Regions from separate parts of the Nocardia sp. NPDC050710 genome, predicted to be linked through region 3. Evidence: riboswitches for the same ligand, from Rfam matches in the RefSeq annotation. Region 3 holds a riboswitch; each other region holds the start of a gene.
The links. Region 3 has a riboswitch for cobalamin ahead of metE (5-methyltetrahydropteroyltriglutamate--homocysteine S-methyltransferase). Riboswitches for the same ligand answer to the same signal wherever they lie in the genome.

Region 1 (4,304 bases), on a different contig from region 3:
CGCGCGGCATCCGACTTCGCTTGCGGCACGCCGGATTTCCGAACGAAGCGGCCCGCGACCGGCATCAGGCCGCCTGGCCGCTGGTGCTCGAGCAACTCGACCGTCGAACCAGCGCCTCGGACTGACCAATTCATGACTATCATGCTCCGAGTACGTAACGACTGATTTCGTGAGTACATCGGTAACTCCCCGGGTACGCCCAAAATTCGGCCACGCGGTCAACCGCTGGCCGCCGACGTCACTCTCGCGGCGCCGTGTCTGGCCTGGAGTCGCGGAGAGGCGGAGGCGCATCATCTGTGAAAGGACCGTGATGCCTACTCGTACCGCGCGCACCGCCTGGATCGGCGGCCTGCAGGATGGCTCAGGACAGGTCGAACTGGCCAGCTCCGGCGTCGGCAAGTTCGATGTGTCGTTCCCCAAGCGTTCCGCCGAGAACGCCGACGGCACGACCAGTCCGGAAGAGCTGATCGCGGCGGCCCACTCCTCCTGCTACGCGATGGCGCTCTCGGCCCAGATCGGCAATGCGGGAGGCACGACGGAGAGCCTCGATGTCAGCGCCGACGTCAGCCTCGGCCCCGATCCGGCGGGCGGCTTCCGGATCACCGGCATCAAGCTGACCGTCCGCGGCCGGGTCTCGGGTATCGACGCCGACGGTTTCGCGGCCGCCGCGGCCGCCGCCAAGGCCGGGTGCCCGGTGAGCAAGGCGCTGGCGGGCGTGGACGACATCACCCTCGACGCCGCACTCATGTGAATTGGCTGTTCCGCCTCTCCGGGTCTTCTGGCCAGATCTGGGTGCCGAGATCGTTGCGTCGGCGGCCGGCGGTGAGGTGCTGGATGAGTTAGCCGGTACCCGGCGAGTTACCCATGTGCTGGCGAGATCAGTGGGTATTCGGGAACGGTGATTCTGCGAAAAGGCCGCCGGTTCTCTGTGCAGTTCGGAGAACCGGCGGCCTTTGCTCGTAAAGGTGCCCGTCAGACAGTGCGGAAGTGGCGGCGAGCGGTGGGGGTGTACATGGCGGGGATGGCGACGAGGACGGCCAGGACGTGGATCGCGCGCAGTGCGGCGATGGTCAGATCGCTCATTGTCACATCGGTGAACAGGTCCCCGAAGTCATCGGCGTTCGATAGTGCCCGCAGTGGTTCGACGATGAGCGAGGTCAGGCCGAGGACGCCGATGCCGAAGGTCAGGGTCAGGCGGGCCCAGCGGTCGCCGTGCGTCATCCGGACGGCGACCAGCAATACCGCCAGGTAGATGGCGCCGCGCAGCAGCCCGGTCGCCAATGCGGGCAGATCGGTCGGCGGCCGCTCGAGGGCGATCGTGGCCTGCGCGATCGCTTCGGCGACGCCCGCGACCAGCGCGACGACGAGTCCGCCGAAGGCCACCGAGACGGCGCGTGGGGTTCGATGTGGTTCGGCCGCGCGCAGCGCCGCGGGCCGGACGGAAGGGGCAGTGCCGGTCATACGACCGACACTGCCCTGTCCGTGCGATGTGCGGATCAGCCCGCGGTAGCAACCTGCTCCGGTACCGCAGTACTAGAGCGCGTGGCGTATTCGGTGAGGAATGCGAATCCGAGCCCGAGCGCGGCCCACAGTGTGGCGGTCTGCGCCAGCGACGCCACCCGGAACTGCCAGAGCAGACTGGGCGGGAAGTCCGCCTTCACCTCGTCGACGCCGGGCAGCAGGATGTAGCCGAGCGTGGTGATGAGGACGAACGCGGCGACACCCGCGATGAGCCGCAGTGTGCCTAGCCTGCCCCGCAGCAGTGTGTACACGTAGACCCCGGCGCCGACGGCGACGAAGCCGAGCAGCACCACGCCCACCCACAGCAGGGTGCGGTCGTTGATGGTCTCCGGATCGCCCACCGCGGGCGGATTCGCCGGGTACTTGAAGAACGGCACCGCGACGATGGCCAGCCAGCCGCCCGCCGCCAGCGCTATCGCCAGCCCGGGTCCCGACAGGGTGGTGTGGCGGCGCGCGAAATGTGTGGCCGCGCCGAAGATCGCGCCGAATGCCAGCCCGCCGAGACCGAGGGCGAGGAATTGTCCCGCCTTCTGTCCGCTCCGGCTGACCAGCGGCTCCTCCTCGTCGCCGTGTGAATGGCCCGCGGTGTCCTCGGGTGCGGAGTGCCCCGATTCCGCGGCGGAGTTCGCCTCTTCGATGGCGATGGCGGCATCGATCTTCGGCTCGCCGACGAAATAGCCCACCGTGGCGGCCAGCAGACCGGCGATCAAGCCGGCCAGCAGACCGCGCAACAGCAGCGTCTTGAACGATCCAGCCAGGGGGACGGCAGCCGACCGAGTCGGCGGGGTAGGCGAAATCAGTGGCACGGAACACCCAGCAGATGGCGTCCGTCATGCATCAGCTCGTGCATGAACATCCCGCTACGCGAGATTGCGCCCTGGTCGAAGCCGACCAGGTACAGCGTGAGCAGTGCGAGAAGAACGACGCCTACCGTGATGAGTACGGTGGCCAGGGATTCGGATGCCCGGCTGGGCGAATGCGCGATAGCCATTCGAGTCCTCCTAGGGATGCGCGTCCCGTGAGTTGTGCGGTGCGACGGTGCCGGTGTCTGGCTTTCCGGCACCGAGGACTCGGTGCATGGAACACAGTGGCGCGACCGCTCCGGAATCACACCGGAATTACCGCATCACCATCGCTTGGTCACTCGAACTGTGACACCCGAGGGCATCCGACGTCAATACGATCGGCAGCACGGTGCCACGGCGTCGGGCGAGTCGCCCGGCAGCTCGGTGACACCGAACCTGCCAGGCCATTCGCGGATTCGTCAGGATGCGGACTTGGCCGCGACGTCGAGTACGACCTCGAACTCCAGCAGCGAGGCACCGGTCGACACCGGCTTCTGTTCGCCGCTGCCCGCATGCGCCGCACGCGCCGGACCGTCCCGCCACGCCGCGAAGGACTCCTCGGAATCCCATTGGGTGACAACGAAGTACCGATTGTCGCCGGAGACCGGACGCAGCAGCTGGAACCCCAGGAAACCCGGCGAACCCTCGACCGCGTGCGCACGATGGGCGAACCGCTTCTCCAGCTCGGGGCCCGCGCCCTCGGGAACCTCGATCGCGTTGATCTTCACAACAGCCATGATTCGACAATACGTTCTCGCCCGTGGTCGCGGACTTCGGTGCACGCTCGGATGGGGCCGCGGGTGCGCCGTGCGATACACGCGGCAAAATCGACCCCGTGTTGCACGACGAAGGCGGTGCCGGGGTTCCGATCCTGCTGCTGCACGGATTGATGGGTAGCGCCCGCACCTGGGGAGACCACCTGAATTGGCTGCGCGGCCACGGTCATCTCTACACCTTCGACGCCGCGGGTCACGGTCGGCCCGCACCGGAGGAATTGACCACCGAGGCCTTCGTCGAGGACCTCGCCGCCGCCACCGCGGCCATTACCGAACCCATGGTCGTGATCGGGCATTCGATGGGCGGTCTGCACGGTTGGGTCTTCGCCGCGCGATATCCGCAGCGGGTCCGGGCGCTGGTGGTCGAGGACATCGCGCCTGATTTCACCGGCCGCACCGCCGCGAACTGGGCGGCCATGATCGAGGCATGGCCGCAACCGTTTCCGGACGCGGACGCGGTGCTCGATTTCTTCGGCCCGGTGGCGGGCCGCTATTTCCTGAAATCCTTCGAGCGCGGACCGGACGGCTACCGGCTGCACGGTTCGGTCGCCACCTTCCGCGATATCTCGGAGGAGTGGGGTACCAGGGATTTCTGGAGCCAGTGGCGCGCGGTGCGGGCACCGGCCCTGCTCATCGAGGGTGAGCACACCATTACCCCGCCCGGGCAGATGCGCGAAATGGCACGGACGAACCCCGCGGCCGAATACGTACTGATCGCGGATGCCGGGCATCTCGTGCACGACGACCAGCCCGAGCGCTACCGCGAGCGGGTCGAACAGTTCCTGCGCCGAGTGCTCGCCTGACGGAACGTTCCGCCCGGCAACCATATTCGGCCGGGCTCGGATGGCCTCAGCCCGCGGCTCCGCCCTCGCCCGCGAGTGCGAACAGGCCGTCGGAGGTCTGCTCGATCAGCCCGTCGACGAGTAGCGAATCCAGTGCGCGGTCGCGCTGCCCCGGGTCGCGCGTCCAGGCCAGATCGAGGCGAACCCGCTCCACCGGACCACTGGCATCGCGCAGGACGTCCAGCAGTCGCCCGCGGGCCTGGCGGTCGGTGCCCTCGTACTTCTGGACGCGGCGCACCACCTCGGAGGCGGGTCGGCCCGCGCTCACCCAGGCGCAGCGCGGCAGCGGGCAGCGGTCGCAGCCGGGGGTGCGTGCGGTG
Region 2 (4,304 bases), on a different contig from region 3:
GTGGGTGTGGATCTGGGTCGCGTCGGCGACACCCGAGGTGGCCAACCGGAAAGCCCGCACCGACCAGTCCAGGTACGCGGGCTGTTCGGCGGCGCGCAGCGGCAGCAATTCGCGCAGCGCGGGTTCGTCGACCTGGATGATCCGGATGCCCGCGGACTGCAGGTCCACCGTCTCGTCCCGGATCGCCAGCGCCACCTGCTCGACCGAATCGGCCAGCGGCTGATCGTCGCGCACGAACGACCAGGCGAGGATGGTGACCGGCCCGGTGAGCATGCCCTTGACCGGTTTGTCGGTCAGCGACTGGGCGTAGGTGATCCAGTCGACGGTCATCGGATTGTGCCGGGTCACATCGCCGTACAGGATCGGCGGCCGCACGCAACGGGTGCCGTAGGACTGTACCCAACCCTGTTCGGTGGCGGCGAAGCCGCCGAGCTGTTCGGCGAAGTACTGCACCATGTCGTTGCGTTCCGATTCTCCGTGCACCAGCACGTCCAGCCCCAACCGCTCTTGCAGCGCAACGACATCCGCGATCTCGGCGCGCATCCGGCGCAGGTACTCGGCCTGATCGATCTCGCCCTTGCGCAGCGCCGCGCGGGCCAGCGGGATCGCCGAGGTCTGCGGATATGAGCCGATCGTGGTGGTGGGCAGTGCGGGCAGGTGCAGGCGTTCGGCCTGCACGGCGCGCCGCTCCTCGGCGGGCGCCCGCCGGGTGGCGCCCGGGCCGAGCGCGGCGAGCCGGGCCCGCACCCGCGGGTCGGACAGCCGGGGATCGGTGCGTCGCGCGGCCAAAGCCGCACGGACCGCATCCAATTCGTCGCTGATCGCCGCCGGTCCCGAGCCCAGGGCCGTTGCAAGCAGTCGCACCTCGGTGACTTTTTCGGAGCCGAAGGCGAGCCAGGACCGCAGCTCGTCGTCCAGCTGGGTTTCGACGGCCAGCGAGTACGGCACGTGCAGCAGTGAGCACGAGCTCGAAACCGCGACCGACGCCGCGGAGCCGAGCAGGGTGCCCAGTGTGGCCAGCGCCCGATCCAGATCGGTGCGCCACACATTTCGCCCGTCGACGACACCCGCGACGAGCAGCTTATTCGCCAGTGCGGGCACCGCGACCACGTCGGACAGGTCGCTCTCATAACCGATATCGAGTGCGACGCCCTCGATATCGGTGCTCGCCAGCGCGGACAGCGCCGCGCACGGCCTGCCGAAATACGTGGCCACCAGCAGCGCTGAGCGCTCGGTCGCCGCCGAGAGCTCAGCATAGGCGCCGCGCACCAGCTCGATCTCGGCCTCGGTGAGGTCGGTGACCAGCACCGGCTCATCGATCTGCACCCACTCGGCGCCCGCCGCGGCCAGCAGTCGCAGCAGTTCGCGGTACAGCGGAATCAGCTCACCCAGTCGATCCAGGGCCGGGCCGCCGGTCGCCTTGGCCAGCTTCAGGAAGGTGACCGGGCCGATCACCACCGGCCGGGCGGGTACGCCGAGCGCGAGCGCCTCGGCCAGTTCCTCCAGCAGTTTTCCGGATGCAGCGAAAACGTGGTCTCCGGACCGATTTCCGGCACCAGGTAGTGGTAGTTGGTGTCGAACCATTTGGTCATCTCCAGTGGTTCCACCGTGTCCGTGCCGCGGGCCGCGGCGAAATACCGATCCAGTGGATCGGCAATTCCGGCCACTCGGGGCGGCAGCGCGCCGAGCAGCACGGCGGTGTCGAGCACCTGGTCGTAATAGGAGAAGGTACCCACCGGCACCGAATCCAGCCCGGCCGCCTGCAATTCGGCGAATTGGGTGCGGCGCAGGTCGCGGGCGACCCGGTGCAGTTGCTCGGCGTCGATGCGCCCAGCCCAGTAGGACTCGGTGGCGCGCTTCAATTCCCGGCGCGGTCCCACCCGTGGCAGCCCGAGAACCGTTGCGGTGAACTCGGGGGCTGGCGATCGGCGGGGTGAGTGAACCCGGTATGCGAAGAAACAGTCACGATGTTTGCTCCAGTGCTGTGAACGTAAACCATCGCCATACGGGTACGCGGCAACCAGTCGACGACTCGGCGGTCCGCCACGATGGTCGGAGCCCGAGAAGTTCAGCACTGGAGGTCCGCGCGCCCAATCCACGAGGCGGTGGCCGCCGGATACGGCGTATCCGGCACAACCGGCAGGTCTTCGGACTCGCAGGCACGGGCCTTCTGGCCGGCCCCGGCGTCCGGGGCTCCCCTACTGGCCGTCGCTTCCCAGGCTTGCGCCCAGTGCGTATGACGGCGGTCGTTCCTGCATACCGCTGCGGGACAGTCCCGGATTCCCACCGGGTTCCCTCTCACCCGCGCGCCGCATCGGCGGACGGGCTTCGACTCCGGTACGCGACGTCGGGGCTCCAACTCGTCGGCGCACCGGAGAAACCAGCTGCCTCGCCAGTGTATGCGGTGCGCTCGATCGCGTCGCTCATCGGTTGCCCGCGTGGGCGAAGCCGCCCGCCGATGGCAAGGATCCGTTCCGCACAGCGGAACGGAGGCTACGGTGATATGTGACCGCCCGATGAACACAACTTCGCAAGCCTGCTACATCTCGTTGTGAAGATTTCTGCGAAGGGGACTTCCGTGTCAGAGCCGGGTTCGGGGGCGGGTACCTTAGTTCAATGTTCTCGAAAGTCTTGGTTGCAAATCGCGGCGAGATCGCCATCCGTGCCTTCCGCGCGGCCTACGAACTGGGCATCGGGACGGTCGCCGTCTTTCCGCACGAGGATCGCAACTCGGTCCACCGGTTGAAGGCCGCCGAGTCCTACCAGATCGGTGAGCAGGGACACCCGGTGCGGGCGTACCTGTCCATCGACGCGATCATCGATGCCGCCAAGACCGCGGGTGCCGATGCCATCTACCCCGGGTACGGCTTCCTGTCCGAGAATCCCGATCTGGCGGCGGCCTGCGCCCGCGAGGGCATCACCTTCATCGGACCCTCGGCCGAGGTGCTGGAGCTGGCGGGTAACAAGGCCCGCGCCATCGAGGCCGCCAAGGCCGCCGGGCTGCCGGTGCTGCGGTCCAGCGCGCCGTCCGCGGATGTGGACGAATTGCTCGCCGCCGCCCAGGAGCTCGATTACCCGATCTTCGTCAAGGCGGTCGCGGGCGGCGGCGGGCGTGGCATGCGCCGGGTCGCCGCCGCCGAGCAGTTGCGCGAATCGATCGAGGCCGCGTCCCGCGAAGCGGAATCGGCATTCGGCGATCCGACGGTGTTCCTCGAGCAGGCCGTGGTGAATCCGCGCCACATCGAGGTGCAGATCCTGGCCGACCAGCACGGCAATGTCATGCACCTGTTCGAGCGCGACTGTTCGGTGCAGCGCCGCCACCAGAAGGTGATCGAACTCGCACCCGCGCCGAACCTGGATCCCGCACTGCGCGAACGGATCTGCAACGACGCGGTGGCCTTCGCCCGCCAGATCGGCTACAGCTGCGCCGGCACCGTGGAGTTCCTGCTCGATGAGCGCGGCAATCACGTCTTCATCGAGATGAACCCGCGCATCCAGGTCGAGCACACGGTGACCGAGGAGGTCACCGATGTGGATCTGGTGCAGTCGCAGCTGCGGATCGCGGCGGGGGAGACCCTGGAGCAGCTCGGCCTGAGCCAGGACAAGATCACCGTCCGCGGCGCCGCGCTGCAGTGCCGGATCACCACCGAGGATCCGGCCAACGGTTTCCGCCCGGACACCGGACGCATTACCGCCTACCGCACCCCGGGCGGCGCGGGTATCCGGCTCGACGGCGGAGCCAACCTCGGCGCGGAGATCGGCGCCTACTTCGACTCCATGCTGGTGAAGCTGACCTGCCGTGGCCGCGATCTGCCCGCCGCGGTGGCGCGCGCCGGTCGTGCCCTCGCGGAGTTCCGCATCCGCGGTGTGTCGACGAATATTCCGTTCCTGCAGGCCGTGCTGGACGATCCGGATTTCAAGGCGGGGCGGGTCACCACCTCGTTCATCGATGAGCGCCCGCAGCTGCTGACCCTGCGCGGTTCGGCCGACCGCGGCACCCGGATCCTCAACTACCTGGCCGACGTCACCGTCAACAAGCCGCATGGTGAGCGTCCGACCACGGTGTATCCGCACGACAAACTGCCCGCCATCGACCTGAGCGTGCCGCCGCCGTCCGGCTCCCGGCAGCGCCTGCTGCGGCTGGGCCCGGAGGGTTTCGCGCAGGCGCTGCGCGACCAGAAGGCGGTCGGTGTCACCGACACCACCTTCCGCGACGCGCACCAGTCGTTGCTCGCGACCCGGGTGCGTACCAACGGCCTGCTCGGCGTCGCCGGGCATGTGGCGCGGCTGACCCCCGAACTGCT
Region 3 (4,304 bases):
CTCGACTACCGGGTGCGGTACTGCGCGCAGGGTATGGACCAGGCGCGAGAGAAGGACGTCAGACTCCACGATGAGCCAGTACAGGACCGTTATCTCCTACAGTTCTGGCCCGCCCCGCCCGAACCGGACCGCATAGTGCGCCAGACCTCGCAGGTCGCGGCCTACTCCCATGACTGGGCCCGCCGGCAACCCGATGCCGAGTTCCGCGTGCGGGCCATCATGGCCCAACGACGGGCACACCTCACCCCTGAGGGCGCCGAATCGTTTCGCGACGCCGAATCTCCAGACCAGACCGCGGATATGGCGGTCATCTCCGGCGAGGCCGATCCACAGTCTGTCCGCGAGCAGGTGAGAGTGCTGAGCTCCTATCCCACGGCAGATTGTTCAAGTGCGGCAACAAGCTTCGAACAAGATCAACACACGCATACCACCTTCACCCATGTCGTGACGGATCTTGCGATGACACGCCGACCAGCGCGATCACGCTATCTGCGCCAGAACCGCCTGAAGGGACCACCTTGTTGCCAGTCGTGGGACCACCGTCGGCAAGCGATCCGACGAGCGAATCGCTGAGGCACCTCGGCAGGCACAGGCGATCACGTCGAATCCAGCTCCGGGCGAACGACTACAACTTGTTGCCAGATACGTGTGGTGTTGTCGGCGTCGGCGCGCTGGGCGCCGACGCCGACACGATCCTCGAACCTCGGTCAGCGCAGCGCGGCTGCCGCGGCGACGAGGTTGCGCAGTGAAGCTTCGACCTCGACCGGTCCGCGGGTCTTCAGACCGCAGTCCGGGTTCACCCAGAGCCGCTCGGCCGGAACAGCTTTCAGTGCCGCCTGCAACGAGGTGGTGATCTCCTCGACCGAAGGCACACGCGGGGAGTGGATGTCGTAGACGCCAGGACCGACGCCGAGGTCGAAGCCCGCGGCGTTGAGGTCGTCGAGAACCTCCATGTGCGAGCGGGCGGCCTCGATCGAGGTGACGTCGGCGTCCAGGCCGGCGATCGCTCCGATGACCTCACCGAATTCGGAATAGCACAGATGGGTGTGGATCTGGGTGGTGTCGGCGACACCGGAGGTCGCCAGACGGAACGAATCCACCGACCACGCAAGGTAATCCGGCTGCTCGGCCGCACGCAGGGGGAGCAGCTCGCGCAGGGCGGGTTCGTCGACCTGGATGATGCGCGCGCCACCGGTTTCGAGGTCGGTGACTTCGTCGCGGATGGCGAGGGCGACCTGACGAGCGGATTCGCCCAGCGGCTGGTCGTCGCGGACGAAGGACCACGCCAGGATGGTGACGGGTCCGGTGAGCATGCCCTTGACCGGCTTGGTGGTGCGTGACTGGGCGTAGCCGATCCAGTCGGTGGTCATCGGCGCGGGCCGGACGACGTCACCGAAGAGGATCGGCGGGCGCACGCAGCGGGTGCCGTAGGACTGCACCCAGCCGTTGTCGGTGGCGGCGAAGCCGTCGAGCAGCTCGGCGAAGTACTGGACCATGTCGTTGCGCTCGGGTTCGCCGTGAACCAGCACATCCAGGCCCAGGCGTTCCTGCAGCGCGATGACGTCGTCGATCTCCCCGTGCATCCGTGTCACGTACTCGGCCTGGTCGATCTCGCCCTTGCGCAGCGCGGCGCGGGCGAGCCGGATCGCCGAGGTCTGCGGGTAGGAGCCGATCGTGGTGGTCGGCAGCAATGGCAGGTCCAGATGCGCCCGCTGCTTGGCGCGCCGTTCGTCGGCGGGAGCCCGCTCGATGTCGGCGGGGGTGAGCGCGGCCAGGCGGGCACGGACCGTGTCGTTGTGCAGGCGAGGGTCGGTGCGGCGCGACTCGGCGGCGTCGCGGGCCGCGCGCAGCTCTGCGGCGACGGTGTCGGTGCCCTGGGTCAATGCCGTGGCGAGTACGCGAACTTCGTCGACCTTCTCGGCGCCGAATGCCAGCCACGACCGCAGCCGCTCGTCGAGCGCGGCTTCCGGGGTGAGCGAGTACGGAACGTGCAGCAGGGAGCACGAACTCGACACCGCGACCGAGGCGGCGCTGCCCAGCAGCGAACCGAGGGTGCTCAGCGCGGCGTCGAGATCGGTGCGCCAGATGTTGCGGCCGTCGACGACACCGGCCACCAGCAGTTTGTGCGTCAGCGCGGGGACCGAGGCGATGGCCTCGACGGTGGTGCCGGTGGTGAAGTCGACCGCGATCGCGTCTACCGGGGTGGCCGCGATCTCGGCGAGCGCGGCATCGGTGTGGCCGAAGTAGGTGGCGATCAGGATCGCGGGCCGGTCGGTGCTCGAGGCCAGCTCGGTGTAGGTGGCGCGTACCGCCGCGAGCTCGCTGTCGCTCAGGTCGGTCACCAGGATCGGCTCATCGATCTGGACCCACGCGACACCGGCGGCCGCGAGCCGGGCGAGCAGGTCCCGGTACAGCGGGAGCAACTCGGCGAGGCGGTCCAACGGCGCACCATCGGCATGCTTGGCCAGCTTCAGGAAGGTCAGCGGCCCGATGACGACCGGACGGGCCGGGATCCCGAGCTCGTCGGCCTCGGTGAGCTCGGCGAACAGCTTCTCCGGGTGCAGCGAGAACCGGGTGCCGCCGTCGATCTCGGGGACGATGTAGTGGTAGTTGGTGTCGAACCATTTGGTCATCTCGAGCGGCGCGATCGAGTCGGTGCCGCGAGCAGCGGCGAAGTAGCGATCGAGCGGGTCGGCGATCTCGGCGACCCGTGGCGGCAGCGCACCCAGCAGGACGGCGGTGTCGAGGACCTGGTCGTAGTAGGAGAAGGTGCCGACCGGGATCGAGTCCAGGCCGGCGGCGGCGAGCAGGCTCAGATGAGCATGGCGCAGCTCGCGCGCGACGGTGTGCAGGTGATTGGCGTCGACCTTGCCGGCCCAGTAGGCCTCGGTGGCGCGCTTGAGTTCACGGTTCGGCCCAACTCGGGGCAGCCCCAGAACAGTGGCGGTGAAGGGGGTGTGCGGAACGGCCACGATCATCGTCTCCGGTACGGGTGGGATGGCCACAGCCTGTCGTGGGCAGCACCGACCACCGACCGTGCGAACACGCGCGAAAACCGCGCCCGCTCCGGACAGGTCCGGCGGGTCGGAAATTGTCGGTCCGTGCGCCCAATCCACGAGGCGGAGGCCGCCGGACACGGCGTGTCCGGCGCAACGGGCAGGTCTTCGGACTTGTGGGCACCGGCCGATTCGGCCGACCTACTGGCCGTCGCTTCCCAGGGAGGTGCCCAGTGCTCGATGACGGCGGTCGTTCCCACTCACCGCTGCGGGACAGTCCCGGATTCCCACCGGGTTCCCTCTTGCCGGACACCGGTCTCCCGGCGCCCGGTTTCGACACGATCACCGGAGCTCGGGACTCCGACTCTGCACAGTGAACGTGAACCAGCTGCGCCGACCATGCTAGTCCAGAATCGCCCAGCGGCGATGGCCAGGCGGATCGCCCGGCCGTCCCAGGCTTTTTCTCTGTGAGGCCCGTCATAGTGGAAAGGCCGCTCGAGGGTGGCTTTTCGAGGCGATATCAGGGTGTCGGGGTGGGCGATGGTCCACCGTGGTAGCGGTGCGTGGGTTGTGTGTGCACTGCGGTGTCGTATTCTGTGCGGGCAGCTGGTTCGCCGGTGGCCTGGATGTCGGGAGTCCCCGCTCGGTCGTCGGCGTCGACACCTCGCGCCGTGTGGCGTTTCGGGGTGGAGAGGGAACCCGGTGGAAATCCGGGGCTGTCCCGCAGCGGTAAGCAGGAACGAACATCGTCAACAGCACTGGGCCACCCATGCCCGGGAAGCGGCGGTCAGTAGGTGGCGCGGGGGGTCCCCGGCCGGTGCCTGTAAGTCCGAAGACCTGCCACTGTGCCGGATACGCCGTGTCCGGGGGTCGTCGCCTCGTGGATCGGGCGCTCACCGGCAGGTTCCCGAATCGTGTTGTGCGAGTTGGGGGTTCCGCTGTCGTGCGTCCATTGGCGTCAGGCCGTTGCTGCCACCCGACGGAGAACACATCGTGGCCCAGTCCGCTACCGCTGCTGTTTCGGTGAATACCCAGTCTCTCGGTGAGCTCGATCCCGAGTTGGCCGCCGCAATGGCGGGCGAGCTCGCCCGCGAGCGCGACACCCTCGAGATGATCGCCTCGGAGAACTTCGTGCCGCGCGCGGTCCTGCAGGCGCAGGGTTCCGTGCTCACCAACAAGTACGCCGAGGGCTACCCGGGCCGCCGCTACTACGGTGGCTGTGAGGCCGTCGACGTGGTGGAGACCCTGGCGCGCGACCGCGCCAAGGAGCTCTTCGGCGCCGAGTTCGCCAACGTGCAGCCCCACTCC
Region 4 (4,304 bases), on a different contig from region 3:
GCGCTCGGGCCGCCGCGACGAGGTTGCGCAGCGAGGCGATCACCTCGTCATTGCGGCGGGTCTTCAGTCCGCAGTCGGGGTTGACCCACAGGCGTTCGGCCGGAACGGCTTTCAGCGCCTGCGCGAGCGATTTCTCGATCTCCTCGGAGCCGGGCACGCGCGGCGAGTGGATGTCGTAGACACCCGGCCCCACGCCCAAATCGAAGCCCGCCGCGTTGAGGTCGTCGAGCACCTCCATATGCGAGCGCGCCGCCTCGATCGAGGTGACGTCGGCATCCAACCCGGCGATCGCCCCGATGACCTCACCGAACTCCGAGTAGCACAGGTGGGTGTGGATCTGCGTGGCATCGGCGACACCGGAAGTAGCGAGGCGGAACGCGTCGACCGCCCAGTCCAGGTAGGTGGTCTGGTCGGCCTTGCGCAGTGGCAGTAGCTCGCGCAGTGCGGGCTCGTCCACCTGGATGACGCCGATTCCGGCCGCTTCCAGGTCCACCGTCTCGTCCCGTATGGCCAGTGCGATCTGCCTGGCGGTGTCGGAAAGCGGTTGATCATCGCGGATGAACGACCACGCCAGGATGGTGACCGGGCCGGTGAGCATGCCCTTGACCGGTTTACTGGTCAGTGACTGCGCGTAGGTGATCCATTCGACGGTCATGACCGTCGGGCGCGCCACATCGCCGTATACGATCGGCGGGCGCACACACCGGGTGCCGTAGGACTGCACCCAGCCGTTGATCGTCGCGGCGAAACCGTCGAGTTGCTCGGCGAAGTACTGCACCATGTCGTTGCGCTCGGGCTCACCGTGCACCAGCACATCGAGACCGATTTCCTCTTGCAGCGCGATGACTTCGGCGATCTCGGCACACATCCGCTTGTCGTATTCGGCCTGGTCGATCTCGCCACGGCGAAGCTCCGCACGGGCCACCCGGATGCGACTCGTCTGCGGGTAGGAGCCGATCGTGGTGGTCGGCAGCAGCGGCAGCTTCAGCCGTTCCTGCTGCACCGTACGACGCTCGTCGGCCGGAGCGCGGCGGATGGCGTCCGCGCCCAGCCCCGCCAGCCGCTCGCGCACCGAGGCGACGCGTAGACGCGGATCGGCCTTGCGGTCGGCCACTGCGGCGCGAGCGATCGCGAGAGCCTGCGCGACAGGGTTCTCCCCCTCGGCGAGGGCGGTGGCCAGCACCCGGACCTCGGCGATCTTCTCCTGCCCGAACGCCAGCCAGCCACGCAGTCGCTCGTCCAGATCGGTCTCGGAGTCGAGGCTGTACGGGACATGCAACAGCGAGCACGAGCTCGACACGGCCACCGACACACCGGCCTCGCGCAGCCCGGTCAGCAGCGGCAGCGCGTGGTCGGGGTCGACCCGCCAAATGTTGTGACCGTCGACCACGCCCGCCACGATCAGTTTGTCCGTGATCGACCGAGCCACAGCCACATCCGCGTCCTGACCGGCGACCAGGTCGAGCGCGATGCCCTCGATGCCGGTCTCCGCCAGCACCGGCAGCGCCACGCCCAGTCGGCCGAAGTAGGCGGCTACCAGGATCGACGGGCGAGCCGACACCTCCGACAACCGCTGGTATGTGGTGCGCACTGCCGCCAATTCGGTCTCGGTGAGATCGGTGACCAACGACGGCTCATCGATCTGAACCCATTGCGCACCGGCCTCGGCGAGCAGGCCGAGCAACTGCTCGTAGAGCGGCAACAGATCGGGCAGACGGTTCAGCAGATCGCTGCCGTCGACCGACTTGGCCAGTTTCAGGAAGGTGATCGGGCCGACGATCACCGGACGAGCCAGCACGCCGAGCTCCAGCGCCTCCTTCAGTTCGGCCAAGGGCTTGTCCGGATGCAGGGAGAAGGCCGTGTCCGCCGCGAGTTCGGGCACCAGGTAGTGATAGTTGGTGTCGAACCACTTCGTCATCTCGAGCGGAGCGACCTCGGCATTGCCTCGGGCCGCGGCGAAGTAGCGATCCAACTCGTCCGCGATCCCGGACACTCGCTCCGGCAGCGCGCCCAGCAGCACGGCGGTGTCGAGCACCTGGTCGTAGTAGGAGAACGTGCCCACCGGGACCGAATCCAGCCCGGCGTCGCGGGCCGCGGTCAGCTGGGCGGTGCGCAGGTCCGCCGCCACGGCGTGTAGGGCCTCGGCATCGACACGACCGGCCCAGTAGGACTCGGTGGCGCGTTTGAGCTCCCGGTTGGGGCCGATGCGCGGGAGCCCCAGTACGGTTGCGGTAAAAGTCTTGTGCGGGTTCGACATTGATGAGCTCCATGGTCAGCAGCAAGGACCGCCACCCATATGAAGCGCACGCTGATGGAGCCCATGAAGCATCGTTCCCGTGCCCGGGTCCACTCGGCGTAGCGCCCAATCCACGAGGCGACGACCACCGGATACGGCGTATCCGGTACAACGGGCAGGTCTTCGGACTCGTGGGCATCGACCCGAGAATGGGTCTGCCCCGGCGCTTCGTGGCCCGGGCTGGTCCTACCGACCGTCGCTTCCCAGGCATGCGCCCAGTGCGGGTGACGGCTGTCGTTCCCACTTACCGCTGCGGGACAGTCCCGGATTTCCACCGGGTTCCCTCTCACCCGGGCGGTGTGCGAACACCACCGGGCTTCGACGCCGTCGGACGGATCAGGGGCTCCTCGACTCCGCCTCCGGCGAACCAGCTGCACCGACGAATATAGCCACCAAGGATCGGATCGCGAAAGGCAGCCCAGCTCACACCGAGGATCGGGACTTCGGACGACGCTCTTTGGTAAGGGCGAGCGTCACTCGCGCGAGGCGCCCACCGGCCAGACCACGGTGACCGGAATTCCTCGGGCGCGGGCCAGCTCCAACCCCACCTCGAGATCGAAGGTCGCGGCCAACCGCATCAACACCGGGATCGTGAGCGGGCGCTGATCGTTCCGAGCAAGCCGGCCGTTCGGGTCGGTCTGCGTCCATAGGCGGTGAGGTGGCGCGGTGGCCGGTATCGTTCCCCGCATGTCCCCCGTGTCCGTCCTGGCCGCGCGCCTGCGTGGTGCGATGACAGGCGCGGTGGCGGGGGCAGCGGCACTCGCGGCGCACGGCATCGGCGGCGGGATGGTCCCGACAGGTAGTTCGCTGGTGATGTTGGTGGCCGGATGCGCCGCGGTCGGTGTCGTGGGTGCGGGGCAGCCCGGTCCTCGGTTGTCGGTGCTGGTCGGCCAACTCGGTGCCGGCCAATTGATCGGCCATATCGCGTTGACGGTGGCCTCTGGGCACTCCCATCCGATGGTATCGACACCAACGATGTCGGCCTGCCATGTCGTATTCGCGGTCGTCGTCGGTATCACACTGTCGATAGCCGAACGCCTGATGCGGACGGTGTTGTCCTCGGTGTACCGGTGGCTGGCGCTGCTCATCGGCCGGGCCCGGACCTGTACGGGTCGACCGTGCGTCGCGATGTCGGCACGAAATTCGGTTGCCCGTGATCTTCTGCTCGGGTCGGGCTCGGGCAATCGAGGCCCGCCGATGACCGTGGCCGCCGTTCGAGGCGGCTCGGTAGGCCGTGCAGCTCATCCCGATTGGCAGCCGGTCTCCGCTGTCTCCCGCTGATCGAGTCGGTTCGGCCGAAATTCTTCGCGCGCGTTCGGTTGTCGTTGCAGACATCCGAATGTCGGTGTCCGCTACGCATCTCGAATTCCGGTCGACCGGATCCGCCCAGTCGATCAGATGCGGTGCGGACGTGTTCGTCACGGCGGCTGCGTAACACCGCCAGAGTCCGTTCGGCGCGCGACGCCGGAGGACTTCAGTTTCATTCTGCCCGGAGAGGGCTTGGGTTCATGTCTTCCACAACTACCGACTTCGGCGATCCTGCCGAATCACCAGCCGATCGCGATGGTCTCGACGAATCGGCCGATACGGCGACGACCTCCACCGACAATACGGCGACCGATTCCGCCGACGGCTCCACCGCGAAATCGTCCGTGACCGAACGCGCGCTCCCACGCAGCTGGCGACCGCTGGTCCTGCGACTGCATTTCTACGCCGGTGTGCTGGTGGCTCCGTTCATCCTGATCGCGGCCCTCACCGGCGGCCTCTACGCGCTCGCGCCGACGATCGAGAAGTTCGTCTATTCCGATGAGCTCACCGTCGAATCCACGGGCGCCGCCGCGCTGCCGCTATCGCAGCAGGTCGCCGCGGCCCGAGCCGCCTACCCGGATCTGACGGTGAGCGCGGTACTTCCGCCATCCTCCTCGACGACCTCGACACGTGTGCATTTCATCGACCCTGGCTTGGGGGAAGAGCAATTGCGGGCGGTGTTCGTCGACCCCTACACCGG

Region 1: linked by a shared signal. The riboswitch ahead of AB0H61_RS31920 (CbtB-domain containing protein) and the one ahead of metE (5-methyltetrahydropteroyltriglutamate--homocysteine S-methyltransferase) in region 3 are both predicted to bind cobalamin.
Region 2: linked by a shared signal. The riboswitch ahead of metE (5-methyltetrahydropteroyltriglutamate--homocysteine S-methyltransferase) and the one ahead of metE (5-methyltetrahydropteroyltriglutamate--homocysteine S-methyltransferase) in region 3 are both predicted to bind cobalamin.
Region 4: linked by a shared signal. The riboswitch ahead of metE (5-methyltetrahydropteroyltriglutamate--homocysteine S-methyltransferase) and the one ahead of metE (5-methyltetrahydropteroyltriglutamate--homocysteine S-methyltransferase) in region 3 are both predicted to bind cobalamin.

Annotation. Positions count from the first base shown of each region.
Region 1 is NZ_JBFAHV010000025.1:44,620-48,923, forward strand. Features, by position in the region: gene AB0H61_RS31900 (SRPBCC domain-containing protein) at 1-125, shown strand, start outside; gene AB0H61_RS31905 (OsmC family peroxiredoxin) at 311-751, shown strand; gene AB0H61_RS31910 (hypothetical protein) at 973-1,461, opposite strand; gene AB0H61_RS31915 (CbtA family protein) at 1,497-2,327, opposite strand; gene AB0H61_RS31920 (CbtB-domain containing protein) at 2,318-2,512, opposite strand; cobalamin riboswitch at 2,543-2,696, opposite strand; gene AB0H61_RS31925 (antibiotic biosynthesis monooxygenase) at 2,786-3,103, opposite strand; gene AB0H61_RS31930 (alpha/beta hydrolase) at 3,202-3,945, shown strand; gene AB0H61_RS31935 (A/G-specific adenine glycosylase) at 3,992-4,304, opposite strand, start outside.
Region 2 is NZ_JBFAHV010000001.1:1,180,422-1,184,725, reverse strand. Features, by position in the region: partial or broken gene metE (5-methyltetrahydropteroyltriglutamate--homocysteine S-methyltransferase) at 1-1,889, opposite strand, end outside; cobalamin riboswitch at 2,121-2,342, opposite strand; gene AB0H61_RS05540 (pyruvate carboxylase) at 2,617-4,304, shown strand, end outside.
Region 3 is NZ_JBFAHV010000035.1:54,350-58,653, forward strand. Features, by position in the region: gene AB0H61_RS36280 (hypothetical protein) at 1-573, shown strand, start outside; gene metE (5-methyltetrahydropteroyltriglutamate--homocysteine S-methyltransferase) at 708-2,978, opposite strand; cobalamin riboswitch at 3,138-3,342, opposite strand; cobalamin riboswitch at 3,654-3,856, shown strand; gene glyA (serine hydroxymethyltransferase) at 3,990-4,304, shown strand, end outside.
Region 4 is NZ_JBFAHV010000037.1:48,063-52,366, reverse strand. Features, by position in the region: gene metE (5-methyltetrahydropteroyltriglutamate--homocysteine S-methyltransferase) at 1-2,257, opposite strand, end outside; cobalamin riboswitch at 2,393-2,605, opposite strand; gene AB0H61_RS36775 (hypothetical protein) at 2,984-3,577, shown strand; gene AB0H61_RS36770 (PepSY domain-containing protein) at 3,805-4,304, shown strand, end outside.